3 regions of the Paenibacillus sp. FSL H8-0122 genome follow, and region 2 is predicted to be linked to each of the others. Evidence: riboswitches for the same ligand, from Rfam matches in the RefSeq annotation. Region 2 holds a riboswitch; each other region holds the start of a gene.

Region 1 (7,126 bases), 5.2 Mb from region 2:
GACGCGGGGGACCACCTCCGCACATCTGGTACGGGCTACACTGGAATCACTGGCCTTCCAGTCCCGCGATGTCATCGACGCGATGCAGAAGGACGCCGGCATGCCGCTCACCGGTCTGAGGGTAGACGGCGGTGCGGTGCGCAACAATCTGCTGATGCAGTTCCAGGCCGATATTCTGGGCAGCGAAGTGACACGTACAACCTATGCGGAGACTACAGCACTTGGCGCTGCGCTGCTCGCCGGACTTACCTCCGGGGTATGGACCCGTGAGCAGCTGGAGAGCTTCAATACGGCCGAGAAGGTCTTCTCGCCGCAGATGGAGCCGGAGGAACGGGAACGCAGATACGGCGCCTGGCAGGATGCTGTATCGCGCACGATGGGCTGGGAGAAGCATGAGGGCAAGCACGAAGGCAGACTTTAGAGCAGAGTAGAGGCATTAAGAACAGAAACGGCCCGCAGGCAGAAACTCTGCTGCGGGCCGTTTGCTTACTCTGAAACAGAAGTGAACGGTCAGTAAGACTAGTACTCCATTACAAATGCAACGTTCTGCCATCCGGCACCTACGGTCCAGAACAGGACCTTGTCTCCGCGTTCAAGCTGCCTTGTAGTGACGGCTTTGTGAAGGGCAATGAACGGGCTGCTGGTCGAGGTATAGCCGAACTCATCGCCTATGTAGACTGCGGCCTCAGGGTTAATGCCGGTTTTGCCGGAGACGGCCTGGATGTTCGGAAGAGACAGCTGTGAGAAGCAGGCAGCCTTGACCGATTCAGGGGCAATCCCGTTGTTGCTCAGCAGAGTGTTGATCGATTCGGAAGCAGCATCCACACAGATGGAATCATCGAATGGAATGAACTTCACATTGAACTCTCCTGCGGCCACACCGTTGCGTCCGAGCTTAGCCAGGCCTTCTGCCGGGAACAGAGAGTTGCCGTACACACAGGTGTCTGTCTGGTAGATAGAGTCAATGAAGCCGACCGAATGCTCATCGCGCTCCAGAATGACAGCGGCAGCGGCATCACCGAAGTTCGCGTAATATACCGGATCATTCTTGTCCGCATGCGGCGCCACATAATCGGAGCCGATGACGAGAGCGCGGCGGATTCTCGGGTTCGCCATCATCTGGCGGCTGACCTGTTCAACCGAGGCGGTCATTCCGGCACAGTTGGCATTGCTGTCAATACAGATGGTATGCGAGGCCCCGTTAATCAGGCGGTGAATCATCAATGAGTTCGTAGGAAATATATATTCAGGAGTCTGGCTTGCATAAGCGATCAGGTCAATGTCAGGGCCGGTAAGACCGGTCTTCTCCAGAACATTACTTGCGGCTTCAAAAGCCATTGTCAGGGAGTTCTCATCCGGGCTGTCGATGCTGTAGCGGTTTTGACGGCCCAGAGTAGCCAGCAGTCCACGGATATCAATACCTTTATCGTCAAAATGCTGTATGAAAAAGTCATTGCCGATTCTTTTGTCTGGATGGTAGATATCAATGTCCTTAATGCGAATCCCCGCCATAGTACAGACCTCCTAAAGTTTTGTTAGCTATACTTCTCACGAATCTGCTTCTTACAAAACTCTCTTCCGGCATTAGCAGCCGGTTCAATGAATGAATTAGCATGTGCGTTTCAAGCAGCTGATTTAGGTTTAAATTGTATTTATTAAGCTTGTACGGTTGAAGTGATCTCCAGGTTCTCAAGTCCGGCTTTGCGGCCCAGGCGTGCCAGCTGCATTTTGAGGATCGGGTTATTTTCCAGGGTAAGACTCACTTTCTGGAAGCCGTCAGCCTTGAACATGATGAAGCAGCCTTCAAGCAGCGGTACAACATCAGGAGCTGTTACATTCAGCTTGCGGCAGTCGATCTCTAGTGCATATTCAGCAGGGCTGATCGGGTTAATGGTCTGCTGGTAAGCCTGTATAGATTTGAGCCCGTCCTCGTTAGAGAAGGTTCCCTCCAGCTCAATATTGATCACTTTCTTCGCAGTATCTGTCTTCAAAATAAATTGTCCCATGTTGATCTCTCCCTAAGTGTAATTTCCAATACCTCCAAAACATTATTCCTGCGACTCTATTCGACAAAATCGCAGTTCGATTTGGGATATTTTGCCTTCATTATAACCAGATCATCCTGAAATGTGCAATCGAAAAGTCGAAATTTGTAGAATTATGAAGATTTTTCTTTGATCTCCTCCAGGGTATCCAGCAGCACATTAAAGGCCGAAATCACCCGGGGGGCACCGACGCAAGGGGTCAGATGCAGCAGCACACCCTTGATCTGCTCGACGGTCATGCCAACGCGGAGCGCCATTACATAATGAACCCCCAGCTGTTCATATTGCCCCATCGTAATCAGAGACGAGATCACTGCAATCTCTTTCCAGTCAGAGCCAATCGTGGTCCGCTGAAAAATATCGCCATAAGCATTGCCCATGATATATTCGGCTAATTCCGGAAAATGCTCTTTGATCGGAGCCAGGGCCTTGGCCCCATAATCTCCTGAGAGATCAGTGAAATGATCGAGTCCGCTGTTCATGCTCTTGTTCACGTTATGTCCTCCTGACAGTAGGTTAGAAAAGGTGTGCGGATATGGCTTCCTTACGTAAGATCCAGCGTGCGGTGGGCCGTAGGAGGCATTTCATCACGGTCAGTCAGCAGCTCAATGACAGCTGCCTTGTTAAGTGCCACAGCTTCGCGGATTGCGGCAGCGAACTCCTCCTGCGTCTCGCAGCGGAAGCCGGCTGCACCCAGCGATTCGGCGAATTTCACGGCATCCATCGGAACCTCGAAGATCGTACCGTCAATCCGGCCGGTCGTTTTCTCCATGCCCTTGAGCGCCATATCCAGCTGCATATTGTTCACCACGATGAAAATTACCGGAATGTCCTTGCAAACGGCCGTGTTTATTTCAGCTCCGAGCATCATAAAACAGCCGTCCCCGGTAATACAGAAGACAGTCTCCCCGGGAGAGGCAGCCTTGGCGCCGATCGACATGCCAATTGAATTGCCCATACAGGCAAAGTAGGCATCGAATATGAAGCTGCCGGGCCTGCGGACATTGAACCATTTCACAGCATTGAAGCCATGGCTGCCGTCATCTACAAACACGCTGCTGTTGTAAGGAATCAAGCCGCTCATCGTGCTCATTACCGAAGCCAGAGAGAGCCCCGCCAGCACGGGAAGCTCGTCATTGTAAGCATTGGAGATTGTGATTTCATGCCTGGTGACCGTAGAGGAGTCCAGCTTCTGAAGATACAGTGCCAGGTTGTCCCTTAAGTCCCCGCCGACAGCGATAGTGGATGAGGACAGTATTTTGCCGACAAAGGTTGGATCTACATCGAACTGGATCAACTGCTGCGGATGATTCTCCGGCTTCAGGTTGCAGATGGTCATGTCGCTCAGCCGGGAGCCCAGAACAATGAACAGATCGCTGTTGTTCAGCAATTCATCGCCGTGCGAAGAGCCGCCGACGCCGACAGGACCGTGGTAGAGCGGGTGATCATAAGCTATGGCGCCTTTGCCGCCTGGAGAGGTGACTACAGGAATGTTGAAGGTTTCGGCCAGCTGGACCAGTTCCTGATGGGCACCTGAACGGTTGACGCCTTTACCGGCAATGATCAGCGGTCTGGCAGATTGATTAATCGCCGAGATAACCCGGTCATAGTTCTGATAACTGACCAGTCCCTCGCGTTCCGGCAGGACAATCCGGCATTCCGCGAGCCGCTCTGTCTGCACATCAAACGGAATGCAGAGATGGACCGGACCTTTCCGGTCACCGAGGGCGATGGATAGGGCATGGTTGAAAATCGTGCTGAAGTGATCGCCGCGTTCAACGAGCTTGCTGAAGAGGGTGGCCGGCCGGAACATATCCGCCAAATCAGCCAGATAGGAAGTGGAATCCTGACATTGGGGAATGCCCAGCTCCTTGATGGACTGATGTCCGGTGATGAAGAGGACGGGAAGATTATTGGCCTTGGCATGCGCTGCTGCGGTGAGCAGATTCGTTCCGCCCGGACCGGAGGTGCCGAAGGCTACCCCGAGACTGCCGGTCTTCAGAGCATAACCGCCGGCGGCGAAGCCGGAGCTGGATTCGTGCCGGCCGGGGATGAACTCTATACCGTAGTCAACCATTTTCAAAGCGATGGGGCAAATAGACTTGCCTATAATTCCAAAAGAATGAGTGACTCCCAGATTGTGTAATGCTTCCGCCATATAATCTGCAACTGTCTTCAGAACATCCACCCCGCAAGTTGTTATTTGTATACGTCAGCAATAGAAAACCTGTACTCAGCATTGGAGCACAGGTCTGTTGCACGAATCACCATAATCAAACGCGAAACCTAAGGCGTTCACAGTTTTTCAGCAACCTGGCTGTCATGATCCCACTTCAGAAATGAGACTGTAGATCCATGGCTTTGCGTCATTCCCTTTCGGTGAATTTTGCCGGTATGCGGTTATAAATGAATTTGTGGAGAATTTTCCTTTACAATATATTCCTTGCTCCTCTTTTGTCAATAACCCCTGTGAGAAGAAACTCGGAATTTGACGAATATTCAGGAGTAAAAATGGCTAAATATTTGGATTTTCAAACTTTTGAAAATGGTTGTCTCTGGAAGACTAAAGTCTTAAAATGCAAATGGCCATTTAGGTTGGTTAATATGGGAAGTGAGCCCAAAGACTCATTACATTCCTGATTTACTGAAAAATATTAAGAAATCGCTAGATATACAGCATTGCAAATTTCGGTGATAGGACTTAAGTAGCGGTGATGTGAGACGTTAGCTTATAGACAATCTATGACAATAGAACGACTATAGTAAAGAAGTGCAAAGCACGTTTTTTACCCTTATGCACAATTTCAACAATTTGTGAATATTACATAACAATCTTTGTTTTGCCCAAAAAAAGAGACACCTCCCGCAGAAAATTCCGCAGGCGTGTCTCTTTGTGCCGGGGTTAAAATTTGAAAATATGAATCGTTTTTTGCAGGTTGAAGACTGCGGAGGTCATCTTCTCTGTCTCCTCAGCTACGGATTGCAGAGCATGAATCTGTTCGTTCATCGCTGCGGACACCTCTTCCGTCCCTGCGGCGGTCTCCTGGGTGATGGCTGAGATATTCTCGATCGCCCCGGAGATCTTGAGTGCACTCTCCAGCATAAGGTCACTCTCTGCGGAGAAGGAGGCAATCTGCTCGGTTATGTATTGGACACTATGCACAATTTGAGCAAAGATGTTGGCCGTCTCCGTAATCATCTCATTCTGCACCTGGACTACCTCTTCGTTAATGGCGATGTTATCAATAGCCTGCTTGATATCCGCTTCGATGCTGCGTACCAGACCGAACACCTCTTTGGTTGAAGCGGTGGATTCCTCGGCCAGCTTGCGGACCTCCTGGGCAACAACTGCGAACCCGCGGCCATGCTCGCCTGCACGGGCGGCTTCAATAGAAGCATTGAGCGACAGCAGATTGGTCTGTTCAGCAATTTCAGTAATCGTCTTGGTAATCATCGTAATGCCTCGTGCGTTATGCGATAGGGCTTCGATGGTATCCGCCACCTTCCGGGTAGCCTGGATGTTCTTGCGCATGCCTTCGGCTTGGGTATCCACCGATTGCCGTCCCTGTTCTACCAATTCCAGCGTATGTACAGACCTTCTATTCATTTCCTTGGTGGAATTCGTATAATTGGAGACTTTGATTTCGATATCCTTGATCGATTCGGTCATATCAGCGATATCCACCGAGATTTCGTTAGCACCGAGGGCCAGTTCATTGGAGGAGGAGGCCACCTGCGCCATGACAAACTTCAGGTTCTGATTCTTGTCTTCAATCCCGCGGCTGGCGTCCATAACCTGACGGGTAATCTGTGAGGCATCGGTGAGGATTTTTTTGAGCTTGTCAATCATGGTATTGAAGGAGCGGCTAATGTCGCCCATGGAGCCATTCTCGTCGGCACGGCTGGTGAAGTCGCCTTTGGCAATCGTGTGCGTCACATTGGAGATATCCTCAAATGAAGATGTAAGCGTTCTCTCAATGAAGCGCGCAAGCGGGTAAGTCAGCGCTGCCAGGACGGCGACAAGAATAATGCCGATGAGCAGCCTGTCCATAAGGATTAGCGTAATTAAGACAGGGACAGCGAATAAAGCGGCAACCAGGTAACATCCGGTGACGATTTTTTGTTTCAACGGCAGCTTGTTCATCCAGTCCATAATGTAAAGTCCCCCTATAAATAATAATGTGTATTGTAATATTATAGGGGATACTAGTGCATTTGGTCTATTATTAAAAATCGTATAATGCTGCCGCTTCGCGCAGAGCCGCAGCAACCGTATCCGCAAGCTCAGGCGGTGCCGTCACCTTGATGCCCTGACCCAGAGACAGGATGATCCGGCACGCAGACTCCGGCGTGTTGAACTCGACCTCGGCCCTGATCCAGCCCGGGGCCTCAGAAGGCTCCTTGTGCAACAGGGCGACGTATCGCTCCTTCTGCAACTCCTTCATTGTTTGCTCTCTTACAAGCAGGCTGGAGGGGTACCGGGGCAAGGCAGACTTGAACGCTGCGGTGGAGGTCTCCCAATAGCGGGACAGGTCGAAATCCTCCGGCAGCTCAAATAGCTCATCTGTGACTTTGGCCTCAGTGATTCTGGAGACCCTGTAGGTCCGCAGCTCGCTGTCATGCCCTGCGACCAAGTACCAGACTCCGCGCTTGACCACCAGCCCCAGCGGTGCAACCAGCCGCTCGGCGGCGTCCTCCCCGCGCAGATAGGTGATGCTCACCTTGCGGTTCTCCCATAAAGCTCCCTGCAAAGCGGTCAGGCAGGGATAGGTCTCCCCGGAGGGATGCCACCCGGCTCCGTCGATGTGAATCCGCTGGCTGAGGAAGCTGAAGGGGGTGACTGGCTGCCGGGTAGCGACAGCCTGCAGCTTGCGGGCGGCCGAGGAGAACTCCTCCTGAATGCCCAGAGCGTGCAGAATTGCCGGATCAGCGGGCACCAGCAGTGCGGCAATCTCCTTGGTGTTCATTCCGGTCAGGGAATTCCGGTAGCCTTCAGCCAGCCTCCAGCCGCCTTCCCGGCCGCGCTCGGCCAGCACGGGGATGCCGGAGAAGCTAAGTGCCTCCATATCCCGGAAGATTGT
Region 2 (7,126 bases):
GGCTCGCCGGTGCGGAGGGCGGCGCTGGCCTGGTCAAGCTGCTCAAGTGTTCCTGCATCCGGTGAAGCAGAGAGACTCTGCAGATTATGCTGTACCTGCTCTACTGTAGTTGCGCCGACAATCACTGTGGAGACGGCGGGCCGGTTCATCAGCCAGGCCAGGGATAGAGCCGCAGGTGAAGTGCCCATCTCCTCCGCAATTGCTTGAACCTGCTCCCCGAGCGAGATGCGCTCCGGGGTAAGGAAGCGGCGGAAGTTCGGATCGGTCTCTGCTCTGGAGCCGGCAGGGGCACTGCTGCTGCCGACATATTTGCCGGTAAGAATGCCGCCCGCCAGAGGGAAGTATGGGATGATGCCCAGCCCCTGATCCAGGCAGAGCGGAAGCAGTTCGGCTTCGGGCGTGCGGTCAGCCAGCGAATAGCTGCATTGGATAGAGATGTATTTCGCCCAGTTACGCGCTTCGCTGATTCCGAGCGCCTTCATCAGCTCCCAGGCGGCATAATTGGAGGCTCCGATATACCGCACCTTGCCTGCGGAGATCAGATCATCCAGCGTGCGCAGTGTTTCCTCCAGCGGTGTGTAGGGGTCGAAGGTGTGAATCTGGTACAGATCCACATAGTCGGTCTTCAGCCGGCGCAGGCTGCCCTCCAGCTCCTGCATCAGATGATGGCGCGAAGAGCCGCTGCCGCCGGGTCCCTCATGCTTCGGCAATCCGGCCTTGGTCGCCAGCACAGCGTTATGGCGTCTGCCTTCAAGCGCAAGGCCAATGATCCGCTCCGATTCAGAGCCGGCATAGATATTGGCGGTATCGATGAAATTAATGCCCTGATCCATAGCGGTGTGCAGAATGCGGACCGAGGTCTCCTGATCTGCCCGTTTGCCGAAGGAATTGGTTCCAAGACCCAGGGCGGACACCTGCAGGCCGCTATTGCCCAGACGGTTATATCTCACGCTCTCACTTCTCCTTATATAGTAGTAGTCTTAGCAGAATCACGCACAAGCAGCTTGCCGCCGGACTCCAGGCGACTCTCCTGCGACCGGGCAAGATTAATTACCGCATGCTCCTCCTGGAGCAGCTCAATCTCCTCGCTCAGCTTGAGGAGCAGCCTGGAGAAGCGGCTTAGCACACTGTCTGTGATGTACCCGGTGAATTGTCCCGGATGGGCGAATACCTCAAGCATCTGCCGGAGCGGGTCTGTGCCGGAGCCGAACTCTCCGTTCATACGGCTCAGGGCAGCCTGAAGATCACGGATCAGGCTGCCGAGGTGGCTGTATTTATCCTCCAGCAGCAGCATGACTACCAGGCCGTAATTCACGGATTGCTGGCGGGATTCCACATTCTTGGCCAGCTGGCGCGCTGCCTCCAGCAGTCCGTCCGTCTCTGTCCGCAGCAGGCTTGCGAGGCTATGCAGACGATGCTGCAGTACCCCGGCGTGTCCGGCGTACAGGCCGCTGCCGGTGACCTGGCCGCTAACGTAAATACTGCCGGTGGCTATAATTGTAGATTGGCGGATATCGCCATAGACGTACACATTCCCGAGGGCTTCAACCCGTACAGGTCCTTCCAGATCTCCCGGTACAATGATGTCACCTGCGAACATAACATCGCCCGCAGGATCGGTCATCTCGCTGGTCAGCAGACAGGCTGGAGGGAAGTCACATATCCGGACGCTGCTGTTTCCTCCGCAGATGCGGGGTCTGCCGGTATGCCGGGCCACGATATGACCGCAGGGAAGGAGCTTGGCATGATTACCGGCAGCAAAGTAGAGATCCTGCGGCGGGGGAGGGGGCAGTACCCTTCCGTCTGTGTCGAGGCCGGGAATGCCTTCTTCGGGCGGCAGTTTGCGGGCGAAGACTTCGCCTGCAAAGGTAAAGGGGGCCCCCGGGAAACGGAGATACTCCATGGTATCCTCAGGCTTCTGACCCGGGGCTCCCTGTCCCTGAAGCATCCGGTTCCCCTCCAGTGTATGCTCCGGCAGCAGGAATTCCAGCCGGGCTTCCTTGCCGGGCAGCGGGGATCTTCCTTCAGCGATGCATACGGGAAGATATGTAGGGTTCTCCAGCTCCGCGTACAGGGCGGGAATGTTCAGGTTGCGCAGAATAAAACGGTTGTCCAGTGAGGCGATAATCTGTTCTATGGTAAGCGTGGACAGCAGCATCGCCGGATTGGGCTGGGCACGGACAACCGCTTCGAAGGCGGCAGGACAGTTGACCAGATTCCAGGCGTACTTCTCTGCACGGTATAAAGTGAAGTGGACCTTGAGCTTGTCAGGCGATACGGTAATTTCATATTGCGGCTTCTCACAGATCTCCCAAGTGATATAATCCGCCCTGGTGACCTCGGTTGGTTCTGTAACGGTCTTCCAGTTGATCTTCAGGACAACAGGGTGGATCGCAGAAATGCGGGCGGGAGCACCTCCGGGGAGCGGGGGAGTAATAAATATCTGGTTGTCCTGCACGAGGATAATTCCATTCTTATCTCCAGTTGTCCCGTCAGAAGCTCGGCCCTCCACAGAGAATGAATCCAGGAGACCTTTACGTTCGAGCATCAGGGACTCTACGAATTCATATCGGCTTGGTTCGATATCCTGCTGCGGCATGGTTGTAACCTCACTTTTTCGTATGATCAATGGCAATTCGTACAGAAAAAGAACATCATCAAGCCTGGGAGGCTTCCCCCTCCTGAACAGCTGGCTTAAGTGGTCTCTATTGGCAGCCTGGCAACCGTAAACGCAGATTCTGGCGTTCTTAGGCCCATAGCTTTGCGTCCTGCCCTTTCGGGGAGTTTGCCTTTAGAAATAGATCAATGATATACATCCTGTAGAGGCAATGAATAGTGGTCGACTGCAATCGACAAAAAGAATCATAAATAGTTCTTATGCGTCATTAACTTCTGCAAACAAGCTTAATTCTAGTACTTAAAGAGCTATTTTTCAACTATATTATGCCTATTTATCAAAAAACTCGAAATATGCAGCTCTATTTCGACAAAAAAACTGGTTTCCCAGCGCTTACAGCTTATGGAAGAGGCAGAAGGGGGGAAGTGTGAGCATTGAACTGTTGGGACACTCTGGGCTTGGTAAGACCCGGAGTGTTCCTTTTTGATAAGGAGTATTGCGAGTATGAATGTTATGTATATGTTAACTATGTAAATAAACACAAACATTCAGTGCATTATTTCGTAATAAAACCGAAGACATCCCAAATTCATTGTAATATAATCTAACTCATACCAAGGAAACGCGAATTAATGTTAATTAATATAACATTGATAGAGATAGCGACATCAGGAGAGGAGCATAAACCATGCAGATTGCAGCAACACCTTACATCTGGCCTTATGACGGGGCTGTGGACCCGGCGAAGACAGCGCTGATGATTATCGACATGCAGACGGATTTTTGCGGCAAGGGCGGTTACGTCGAGAGAATGGGTTATGACCTCTCATTAACAGCGAGGGCGATTCAGCCCATTCAGCGGCTGCTGGCACGTATCCGGGAGATTGAAGGGTTCACCGTGATCCATACCCGCGAGGGGCATAAGCCGGATCTGTCGGATCTGCCGGCGAACAAACGGTGGCGCAGCCGCCAGATCGGGGCCGAGATCGGCTCCGAAGGACCGGCGGGACGAATCCTCGTGCGGGGGGAGCGTGGCTGGCAGATCATTGAGGAGCTGGCGCCTGCCCGCGGAGAGTACATTATAGACAAGCCGGGCAAAGGGAGCTTTTACGCAACGGACCTGGACCTGATCCTGAAGAATAAAGGAATTACCCATCTGATTCTGACCGGTATTACGACCGATGTCTGTGTACACACCACGATGCGGGAAGCCAATGACCGCGGGTACGAGTGTCTGATTCTTGCGGATTGCACGGGAGCGACGGATGAAGCGAATCACCTGGCGGCGCTGAGTATGGTTCAAATGCAGGGCGGGGTGTTCGGCAGTGTAAGTGATTCACAAGCGGTGCTGCGTGCGCTGGAGCAATACTAAATCATTCATAAACGGGGGAATAACCATGTGGAACAAGTCCAGAACGAAAGCGCTGATGCTGTTAACCTCGCTGATGCTGCTCCTGACCGCCTGCGGTAACACTACGGAAGCCGGTAAGGCCGAAGGCCAGGGAGCGGAAGGCTCAGGCGAGCTGAAGAAGGTGGTGCTCCGGCTGAAGTGGATTCACCAGGCGCAGTTTGCCGGCTTTTATACCGCGGTGGAAAAAGGCTTCTATAAAGAAGCGGGGCTGGATGTTGAGATCCGCCCGGGGGGCTCGGATTTCCCGGCTGTGCAGATGGTAGCTTCCGGCAGTGAGGAGTTCGGAGTTACGGGTGCCGACCAGGTCGTCATCGCCAGAGAGAAAGGCGTCCCTGTCAAAGCGTTATCGGCGATCTACCGCAAAACCCCGTTCGTCATGTTCACACTCAAAGAGTCCGGGATCAAGACTATGGAGGACCTTGTCGGGCAAAAGGTAGGCATTAAGCTGGGCGGCAACGAAGAGCTGACCTTCCGGGCCATGGAGAAAAGCGCGGGCATCGACCCTTCGCAAATCGAAGAGATGCCGGTCAAATACGATCTGAGTCCGCTGTTGACCGGGCAGGTCAAGGCCTGGCCCGGCTATGTCATTAATGAAGTGCTGGCTGTAGAGGAGCAGGGCAAGGAAGTGAATATTATCGACCCGAACGACTATGGCATCAATTTCTATGCCGATACCTTATTCACTACGGAGTCTATCATCAAGAAGGACCCGGAGATGGTCGCAAGCTTCGTGCAGGCCTCCATGCAGGGCTGGGATTATGCAGTGAAGCATCCAGACGAAGCGGCGGAATTCGGCCTGAAGTATGGCGAGAAGCTGGATCTGAAGCATGAGGTCAATATGATGAAGGCCAGCATTCCGCTGCTTGATCCGGAGAAGCTCCCGCTGGGCTCGATGGATGAGGCGTCCTGGGAGACCCTGCAGAAGAATCTGGTCGAGCTGGGCTTTGTGAAAAAGGAACAGGACATACGCGGATTGTTCACCAATGAGTTTTTGAAATAAGGAGGGACCCGATAATGACAACAGCGATCAAAGAACAGCTGGATGCTGCCGCCGCGCAGCATCCCGGTACCCGGGAAACCATGCTCTCCCTGCGCAACTGCTCTCTTTCCTTCGGCAACGTGCCTGTGCTGGATCAGGTCAGTCTTGATGTATACCGCAATGAATTCATTTCGATTCTCGGACCGAGTGGCTGCGGGAAATCCACAACACTCCGGCTGATGCTGCGGTTGTTAAGCCCGGAGGCCGGTGGAGAGGTGGCGTATGCCTCACCTGATCTCTCCCTGGGCATGGTCTTCCAGAAGCCTGTCCTGATGCCCTGGCTGAATGCGCTACAGAATGTCATGCTGCCGCTGGAGCTGGGCGAGAAGAAGAAGTTCAGTAAAGCCGAGGCGCGTGAAAAAGCAGAAAGTGCCCTGCGCCTGGTCGGTCTGCAGGATTATCTGAACCACTTCCCGCATCAGCTCAGCGGCGGGATGCAGCAGCGGGCGGCGATTGCCCGGGCCCTGGCTGCCGATCCGACGGTGCTGCTGATGGATGAGCCGTTCGGCGCGCTGGATGAGCTGACACGCGAGAAGCTGAATTTCGAGCTGCTGCGGCTGTGGGAGAGCCCGGAGACCAGTCTAAGCAGCATTGTGATGGTTACCCATTCCATTCATGAATCCGCGCTGCTGTCAGACCGGGTCGTGATGATGTCTCCCCGGCCCGCCGGTGTGACGGATATCATTCCGGTGACGCTGCCCTCCCCGCGTGAGGCGGGCATGGAAGAGCTGCCGGAATTCCACCGGATTGTCAAGGAACTGAGAAAGCGGGTGAAGCATCTATGACGGTCAAAATCAAAGACACCCTGTACCCGGTCACGTTTGCGCTTGGCTTCCTGCTTCTCTGGGAGCTGGCTGTACGTCTCCTGTCGGTTCCGATGTATCTGCTGCCTGCGCCTACGCAGGTAGTCTCGGCAATTAATGGCTCGCTCTGGTCGCATACGCTGGTTACGCTGGGCGAAGCGCTGACCGGGTTCATTCTCGCCAATATCCTTGGCCTGGCTACCGCAGTGATTTTCGTGCATTCCAAGCCAATAGAGAAGGGAATGTTCCCGCTGGCCATCGCCCTTAAGACTACGCCGCTGGTGGCGCTGGCCCCGCTGCTGGTCGTTTGGCTGGGGACCGGGTATACCTCGAAGGTAATCGCCTCGATGCTGATCTGCTTTTTCCCGATTCTGGTGAATAGTGTTAAGGGTCTTAAGGCGATTGAATACGAAGCCTGGGAGCTGTTCTCGACCTACAAAGGGACGAAGAGCGAAATCTTCTGGAAGCTGCGTCTGCCGACGAGTCTGCCTTATATCTTCTCTGCCCTGAAGATCTCCACCTCGCTCGCCATTGTCGGAGCCATCGTCGGCGAATTCGTCGGAGCGAATAAGGGACTGGGTTATGTGGTGCTTGTCTCTTCCTATCATATGGATACGCCGGTGATGTTCTCGGCCATTATTGCTTCGGCGCTATGCGGCTTGCTGCTGTTCTGGTGTATCGGGCTGCTGGAGAAACGGGTTATTTTCTGGACAAGGAGCGATGATCTATGATGAACTGCTCGGTTATCCGCATTCCTGCGGGTGCGCCGCATGATATGTCGGGCCTTGGCGCGGCGGTGGAAGCGGGGCTGTTCCGGCCGGAGGAAGTGGTCGCGGTGCTGGGGAAGACGGAGGGCAACGGCTGTGTGAATGATTTTACGCGGGGTTATGCGGTCATGGCACTGAAAGGATTCTTCGCTGAAGCGGCAAAAGAAGAGGCTGCCGATATCTCCTATGTGATGTCCGGCGGTACGGAAGGGGTGCTCAGCCCGCACTTCACGATTATCAGCCGCAGCGGACAGGGGGAGCCGGGGGTGGCCGCTGATGGCCTGAAGTCACTGGCCATTGGAGTCGCCAGAACCCGGAGCTTCCAGCCGGGGGAGCTGGGCAGACTTAGTCAGGTGGACGAAGTGGCGGATGCCGTGGCCCGTGCGGTTATGGATGCGGGCATTACCTCTCCTTCGGATGTGCATTTTGTACAGATCAAGTGTCCGCTGCTTACCGCTGAACAGATCTATGAGGCGCACAGTCATGGGG
Region 3 (7,126 bases), 940 kb from region 2:
TCGTTAGTACACCAGGATTGGGACTGGAAGGCCAGGAAGATAGCCACCCATCTGTGTTCATTCTCGAAATGAATAAGGACTCCGCCGTCTTGCCATGTGCCATTTTCTCTGGCGTACCCGCCCGCATTGCCTTGGTTCATATGAATATTATGGACGCCCTGCCCAGGGGAGAAGCCGAAGTATTTATCGGATTTATCCTCTTCGGGTCCCCAAGGCTCGCCGAATACGTACAGGGTTGCATCCTGTTCCTGTGCCTCCTTGAGATAAGAGGTGATTTTATCATACAGATTGTTGTGGGGATCATTGTCTTCCTTGTCATCCTGGTTCGTATTAGGCAGAGCCACCATCTTACTGGGAATCACCAGGTTTCCCCTGATATAATCTAGGGCAAGGCTCCGGTTATGCCAGGTGATCTTCGTGAAGCCGGATTCAAGCGTGAGCCAACGGGCCGTTTCTTCCGCTTTGAAATCTTCGCCCACATAATAAAGCACCTGATTTGCAGTGTCCTCCGGTAAATGTTCCGCTTTAGCGCTTGATCTGATATTGATAGCCACCCTGTACTTTTTATGAATATCACCTTCAACCTCAACCAGTACCTGGATATGATTATTTTTGACACCTAGCTTATATATGATATTCTCATTGGATAATTTGCATTTTAATACCCCGTACCCTTGATCTAATCCGTTACCCATAGTCCGTCAGTCCCCCTTCTTAGCTATTATTCTTTCCCGTAGAAGGCCATAGTAATTCTGAGTAAAAAGGTGTTCATCAGAGGAGGCAAGCTACATTATGAAATGCCTGACCATACGCCAGCCGTGGGCCACGTTAATTGCGCTGGGAGAAAAACAAATCGAAACCCGGACCTGGCGGACCGCCCACCGGGGAGAGTTAGCCATCCATGCCGGGATGCAGGTGAATAAGGCGATCTGCCGGACGGAGCCGTATCAGTCGTTGCTGGCACGTTACGGCTACACTGCGGACAACCTGCCAACCGGCAAGATCATTGCAGTCAGCCGCATTGCGGATTGCTGTGAGGTGACGCCGGAGCTTGCGCAGCAAGGCTGGCCGGGCGGCAATGAATATGTATTCGGCAATTATGCCGAAGGAAGGTATGCCTGGAAGCTGGAGGAGGTTGTTCCGCTGGTACATCCCATCCCTGCTAAGGGACGTCTGGGTTTCTGGGAATATCCTGTGCTGGAAGAGGAATTGTGAATTTCTTGACGGCAATGTGAAGAAAAATTGCTCCAGATTGGCTGTCAGCTGGTATAATTGGGATATTCGGCGGGAAATCTTCCTATATATAAGGATAGTTGTGCTCTGAGGCGGTCTACCGCTGGAGAGGGGCAGAAATGCCGGGAAGGAGCGTATGCATAATAGATGGGAAGCCTTCTAATTGCATGGCTTTGTATGCTTTGTTTGTTTCTTGCGTTCAGGGATCAGGTAAGCCGGAGAATCCTGTACCCGGTAGCTGTGGTGGTGATATGCGGCACGCTCGGGTATTGGACGTTGTTAATGTAACCGCATCCGGGTGAACATTTCATGCAGAAGTCTGCCGCTTGCGGCAGGCTTCTTTGGTTAGCCCTGCTCCATCTTCTCCATACCCAGGTATCTGCGCATATGCAGAGTGGCCTGGGCTGCAATCACATCATCCAGCAGCAGCATCCGCTCGTGATAACCCCTGCAGACGAATTTGGCTTCAACACCCGCCTCCAGCCGCTGCTGCTCATAGACCTTCAGACCACGGGCGCGCATCCCGGCACGGACCTCCCGCAGATCAGCAGAAGCGGCATGGACGGCCGACTGGATTACCTCCAGATAAGGCGCAGGCGTGCGCAGCTCTGAGGCTATAGCAGAAGCATCCCGCTCGAAGGCGGATAGAATAAGCGGCAGCAAAATATAGGATTTGACCAGCAGGTTATCCTGGCTCTCTGCTCTTTGCATCCTTCTCAACCCCTCAAAGAGAACGTATATTCGCATTGTAACTCATCCTTCAAAAAATAATCAATGGGTTTTATAAATTAACTCAAATAATGTGATATATTTCACAAAAAAATAAGATGAATTATTTTATATTAAAATTGAAATATTAAAGATTAAAGATTGAAAAATAAATCAGCTCAAAGGAGAATGGCAATGAGTCATGAAGGAAGTCTCCGCCGTGGTTTGGTATTCGGGATCATTCTAAGTGTTCCGCTCTGGGTATCGATGATTGGCTGGGTTCAGCTGTTCGGGTCTGCCTAGGCGACATTTTATTCAAAATATATGAAGTCTATTAGCAGGTGTCGTCCCTATGGGCGGCACTTTTTTTCTGAGCTGAGCTGAGGGCTATAAAATAGGACAAATGAATCAAATTTAAATAATATAAATTGATATTATTATAGGGAAGAGAGACAAACGGCTACAGCCAATCTTCTGATTTCTCGACTTTTTTCGTCAATAAATAAAAAGAGACTCGCCCCTGAACCCTTATGGTACAAGGGATCAATGAGGAACCATCGAAAAATATAATTTCAAAAAATATACTGGGAATGGATTGACAATAGGATGGGGGAGCGGATAAACTGAAATTAGTACAAAAGTAACAAATGTCATAGACTCAACGATGAATTTACATAAGTTACTCCCAATTTCATACCGAAATCATGTACAAACGCAAACCGGATCGAAAGAACGGGACGCAAAGTCAGGAATCTACTGTCTCTAAAGTTGAGACTAGGGTCGTCCGGCCGCCGTGAAGCTAACCCTTCTTGGCGGTCTTTTTGTTGTTATAGTCGCGTGACAGATTCATAGAATAGTAACTAGGAGGTGTGGACTATTGAAAAAAGGAGTACGTAAAACAGCCGCCATCCTTATGGCAGGCTTATTGACCGTATCCAGTGCTTTTACGTGGGGCACGGATGTCAGAGCAGCTTCAGGGGTTCCTTATACGCCAACACCGGTTTTGGGGGTCGCAGGGAATTTTAATGCTTTTATTCTTGGGGATTTCACACAAGGCGGTGATCAGATTGAAGGCCGTCTGGCAGCGGCGGGGAACATTACCCTCACCGGAGGTTACGGAGTAGCCAGGGCATACAGGAGTGCTTCGCCTACGGATGTGCTGGTTGCGGGCAAGAATTTTGAACATTCGGGTAGCGGAGAAATTTACGGAAATGTGGTATACGGGGACAGCATTACAGTCAATGAGCCCCAGGTTAAAATTATAGGTACTAAGAGGAAAGAGAAGCCGATTGATTTTGCAGCCGAGCAGCAGGCTCTGATCTCCCGTTCCACAGAGTATGGGGCCTTGGCTGACACGAATGAGATCGGCAATAACAATTATGGACAGCTCAAGATAAGTGCACCGGATCGTTTCAATGTAGTTCATTTGGATGCCTCGACACTGGCGAAGACCAACTATATTGAATTCAACATTGCACAGAACGCTACGCTGATTATTAATATAAGCGGGCCTACAGTCAATGTGCCGAGCTTTTCAATGAATAACGGCAGAGCCAGTCAAGTATTGTTCAACTTTTACGAAGCTTCTGAGGTGAATATCGCTAATACCTCCTTCTATGGCAGCATTCTCGCACCCAGAGCGGATGTTCATTATGCCCGAGCAGAGCTGTACGGAACCCTGATTGCAAAATCTTTTAGCGGCGGGGTAGAGATGCACCTGGGATTGTACGAGGGAGAGGGGCCGCCGCCGAGTCCGACGCCGACCGCAACACCGACACCTAGTCCGACACCAACGGCAACGCCGACAGTGAAACCAACACCAACGGAAACGCCGACACCGACTGTGAAACCAACACCAACGGTAACGCCAACGCCGACAGTGAAACCAACACCAACGGTAACGCCGACACCAACTGTGAAGCCTACACCGACGGTAACACCAACACCTACAGTGAAACCTACACCGACGGTAACGCCAACGCCAACGGTAACACCAACGCCAACGGTAACGCCTACACCTACAGTGAAACCTACACCCACAGTAAAACCTAGCCCGACACCTGTGTGCACCCCAACTCCAAAGCCAACGCCGACCGTGAAGCCGACGACAACACCGACCGTGAAGCCAACGCCAACGCCGACGGTGAAGCCAACACCAACGCCGACCGTGAAGCCAACGCCGACGCCGACCGTGAAGCCAACACCAACGCCGACCGTAAAGCCGACGCCAACGCCAACTGTGAAGCCGACGCCAACGCCAACTGTGAAGCCGACACCAACGCCAACTGTGAAGCCAACACCAACGCCGACCGTGAAGCCAACACCGACGCCGACCGTGAAGCCAACACCGACGCCGACCGTGAAGCCGACACCAACACCGACCGTGAAGCCGACGCCAACACCGACCGTGAAGCCAACACCAACGCCGACAGCGGTACCGACACCAACGTCGACCGTGAAGCCAACACCGACGCCGACCGTGAAGCCAACACCGACGCCGACCGTGAAGCCGACACCAACGCCAACGGTAGAACCGACACCGACACCAACGGCAGTACCGACACCAACGCCAACGGCAGTACCGACACCAACGCCAACAGCAGTACCGACACCAACACCAACGGCAGTACCGACACCAACGCCAACGGCAGTACCGACACCAACGCCAACGGCAGTACCGACACCAACGCCAACGGCAGTACCGACACCAACACCAACGGCAGTACCGACACCAACGCCAACAGCAGTACCGACACCGACACCAACAGCAGTACCGACACCAACGCCAACAGCAGTACCGACACCAACGCCAACGGTAGAACCGACACCGACACCAACGGTAGAGCCAACGCCAACACCAACGGCAGAGCCGACACCAACGCCGACGGTAGAACCAACACCAACACCGACAGCGGTGCCTACGCCAACACCAACGGCAGAGCCGACACCAACGCCGACGGTAGAGCCGACACCAACGCCGACGGTAGAACCGACACCAACGCCGACGGCAGAGCCAACACCAACACCGACGGTAGAGCCGACACCAACGCCAACGGCAGAGCCGACACCAACGCCAACGGCAGAGCCGACACCAACGCCAACGGCAGAGCCAACACCGACGCCGACGATAGAACCGACACCAACACCAACGGCAGAGCCAACACCGACGCCAACAGCAGTACCGACACCAACGCCAACGGCAGAGCCAACACCGACACCGACGGTAGAGCCGACACCAACGCCAACGGCAGAGCCAACACCAACACCGACGGTAGAGCCGACACCAACGCCAACGGCAGAGCCAACACCAACACCAACACCGACACCAACACCGACACCAACGCCGACGCCGACACCAACGCCGACACCAACACCGACGCCGACACCAACGCCGACGCCGACACCAACGCCGACACCAACACCGACGGTAGAGCCGACACCAACGCCGACACCAGATCCAACACCAGTAACAACGCCAGCGCCAACATCGCCGCCGTTCAGTTTCCCTCCAGTGCCTACGCCGACTCCGATAATCGGATTTATCGTGAGCAATGATGTGGCTGTGAATGATGATCCGCTGCCGCTTGGGCCTGTAGCAACTCCGATAGCTACAACAGTACCGGCATCAACGCCGACACCGGCTATTGCGGTTGCGCCAATAGCAGCAACACCGGAGCCAACGCCTTCAGCAGAACCGGCACCCGATGTAGTCCTTATTGATGATGAGGTTCCTCAAGGCGGTGTGCCTATGGATGGAACCTTGCCGAAGACGGGCGAATCCAGTCCTGCACCTTATTATTTTGCCGGTTTGGCACTCGCTGGTCTGGGCTTGATTCTTAGAAGAACCACCAGAAACAGCAACCGTAAATGAGTGACCGGAACTGAGATTTATATAAACAAACAATGATCCTGTGATTTGACAAGGGCTGCTTTCGGAGAAGACGTTCTCCTGGAAGTAGCTCTTTTTTCGTTGGAAATAAGTGCCCGGATACAGAATGTATGCGAAAAACAACATACAATGTGCCGGTGAGAGAGTCAGCGGACCAAATGTATGTGGAAAACAGCATACATGCAATCTGCTGCGGGAAGGCGAGTGTGCTAAATAGAGTCCACCTGCTTGTTCCAAGAGTCTTGCAGAGTACAATGGATTTGAAGTTTGTGAAGAGAAAGAAATTCATGCTGAATCTCTTACCGTAGCCCCAGTCGTATTTTTAGTTGGCCGTACTCCCATGCTATACTAGGCTCAAATTAATATGGTTGCTTACTGAAGGAGGAACGTTGATGTGGATGATATACCTGCTTGTGGTGCTGATCGTGGTGGCCGGAGGGGTGGGGTATGCCGGATTCTATTTTTATGGAGTAGCCATTAAGCGGGCCCCTAAGGAATTCCTGGCCAAGACCCCAGACCTTAAGATTGATCCGCCGCCGGTGGCCGGAGCCTCGTGGGGAGAAGGAGCGGAGTGGGTGTCCCGGCAGACCTTCCGTGAGGTAGAACTGGTGTCTGAGGATGGGCTCAAGCTGCAAGGCTATTATCTGGCGTCAGCACGTGCTGCGGGACGGACGGTCATTGTTGCCCACGGTTATTCCGGGAAGGCCAAGGATATGGGAGCGACCGCCAAGAACTATTATGAGAACCTGGGGTATAATGTGCTGTTGCCTGATGCCAGGGGACACGGGAAAAGTGAAGGAGATTATATCGGCTTTGGCTGGCCGGAGCGCCGGGATTATCTGAAATGGATCGGATTCGTCCTGCAGGAGAACGGCCCGGACGCGCAGATCGTGCTGCATGGCGTATCGATGGGCGGAGCCACAGTGCTGATGACGTCCGGCGAGGAGCTTCCTCCGCAGGTCAAGGCGATTGTCGCCGATTGCGGCTACACCTCGGTCAAGGCACAGCTGTCCTATCAGCTGAAGCGGATGTATCGTCTGCCCAGCTTCCCGTTTGTGCCGGTGGCCAGCCTGGTGACCCGGATGAGGGCCGGTTATTCCTTCGGGGAGGCGTCTGCGCTGAAGCAGGTTCGCAAGGCCAAGGTGCCAATTCTGTTCATCCACGGGGATGCGGATAAGTTCGTGCCTTATGCGATGATGAATGAGCTGTATGAGGCCTGTAAGAGTCCGAAGGAGAAGCTGGTGGTGCATGGAGCGGGGCATGGTCTTGCCTATGATACGGATAAAAACACATACA

The links. Region 2 has a riboswitch for cyclic di-GMP ahead of NSS64_RS30450 (flagellar assembly protein A). Riboswitches for the same ligand answer to the same signal wherever they lie in the genome.
Region 1: another riboswitch for cyclic di-GMP. It lies ahead of NSS64_RS08060 (thiamine pyrophosphate-binding protein); the one in region 2 lies ahead of NSS64_RS30450 (flagellar assembly protein A).
Region 3: another riboswitch for cyclic di-GMP. It lies ahead of NSS64_RS26195 (choice-of-anchor A family protein); the one in region 2 lies ahead of NSS64_RS30450 (flagellar assembly protein A).

The regions. Positions count from the first base shown of each region.
Region 1 covers NZ_JBBOTB010000001.1:1,874,224-1,881,349, forward strand. The annotation lists gene glpK (glycerol kinase GlpK) at 1-421, shown strand, start outside; gene NSS64_RS08045 (3-oxoacyl-[acyl-carrier-protein] synthase III C-terminal domain-containing protein) at 520-1,512, opposite strand; gene NSS64_RS08050 (hypothetical protein) at 1,656-2,006, opposite strand; gene NSS64_RS08055 (carboxymuconolactone decarboxylase family protein) at 2,159-2,539, opposite strand; gene NSS64_RS08060 (thiamine pyrophosphate-binding protein) at 2,590-4,203, opposite strand; cyclic di-GMP riboswitch class I at 4,350-4,446, opposite strand; gene NSS64_RS08065 (methyl-accepting chemotaxis protein) at 4,948-6,198, opposite strand; gene NSS64_RS08070 (helix-turn-helix transcriptional regulator) at 6,272-7,126, opposite strand, start outside.
Region 2 covers NZ_JBBOTB010000001.1:7,070,847-7,077,972, forward strand. The annotation lists gene NSS64_RS30445 (aldo/keto reductase) at 1-950, opposite strand, end outside; gene NSS64_RS30450 (flagellar assembly protein A) at 965-2,599, opposite strand; cyclic di-GMP riboswitch class I at 2,708-2,800, opposite strand; gene biuH (biuret amidohydrolase) at 3,306-3,989, shown strand; gene NSS64_RS30460 (ABC transporter substrate-binding protein) at 4,015-5,028, shown strand; gene NSS64_RS30465 (ABC transporter ATP-binding protein) at 5,043-5,852, shown strand; gene NSS64_RS30470 (ABC transporter permease) at 5,849-6,601, shown strand; gene NSS64_RS30475 (ring-opening amidohydrolase) at 6,598-7,126, shown strand, end outside.
Region 3 covers NZ_JBBOTB010000001.1:6,130,998-6,138,123, reverse strand. The annotation lists gene NSS64_RS26210 (YukJ family protein) at 1-695, opposite strand, end outside; gene NSS64_RS26205 (ASCH domain-containing protein) at 793-1,215, shown strand; gene NSS64_RS26200 (hypothetical protein) at 1,579-1,944, opposite strand; cyclic di-GMP riboswitch class I at 2,645-2,737, shown strand; gene NSS64_RS26195 (choice-of-anchor A family protein) at 2,819-5,812, shown strand; gene NSS64_RS26190 (alpha/beta hydrolase) at 6,229-7,126, shown strand, end outside.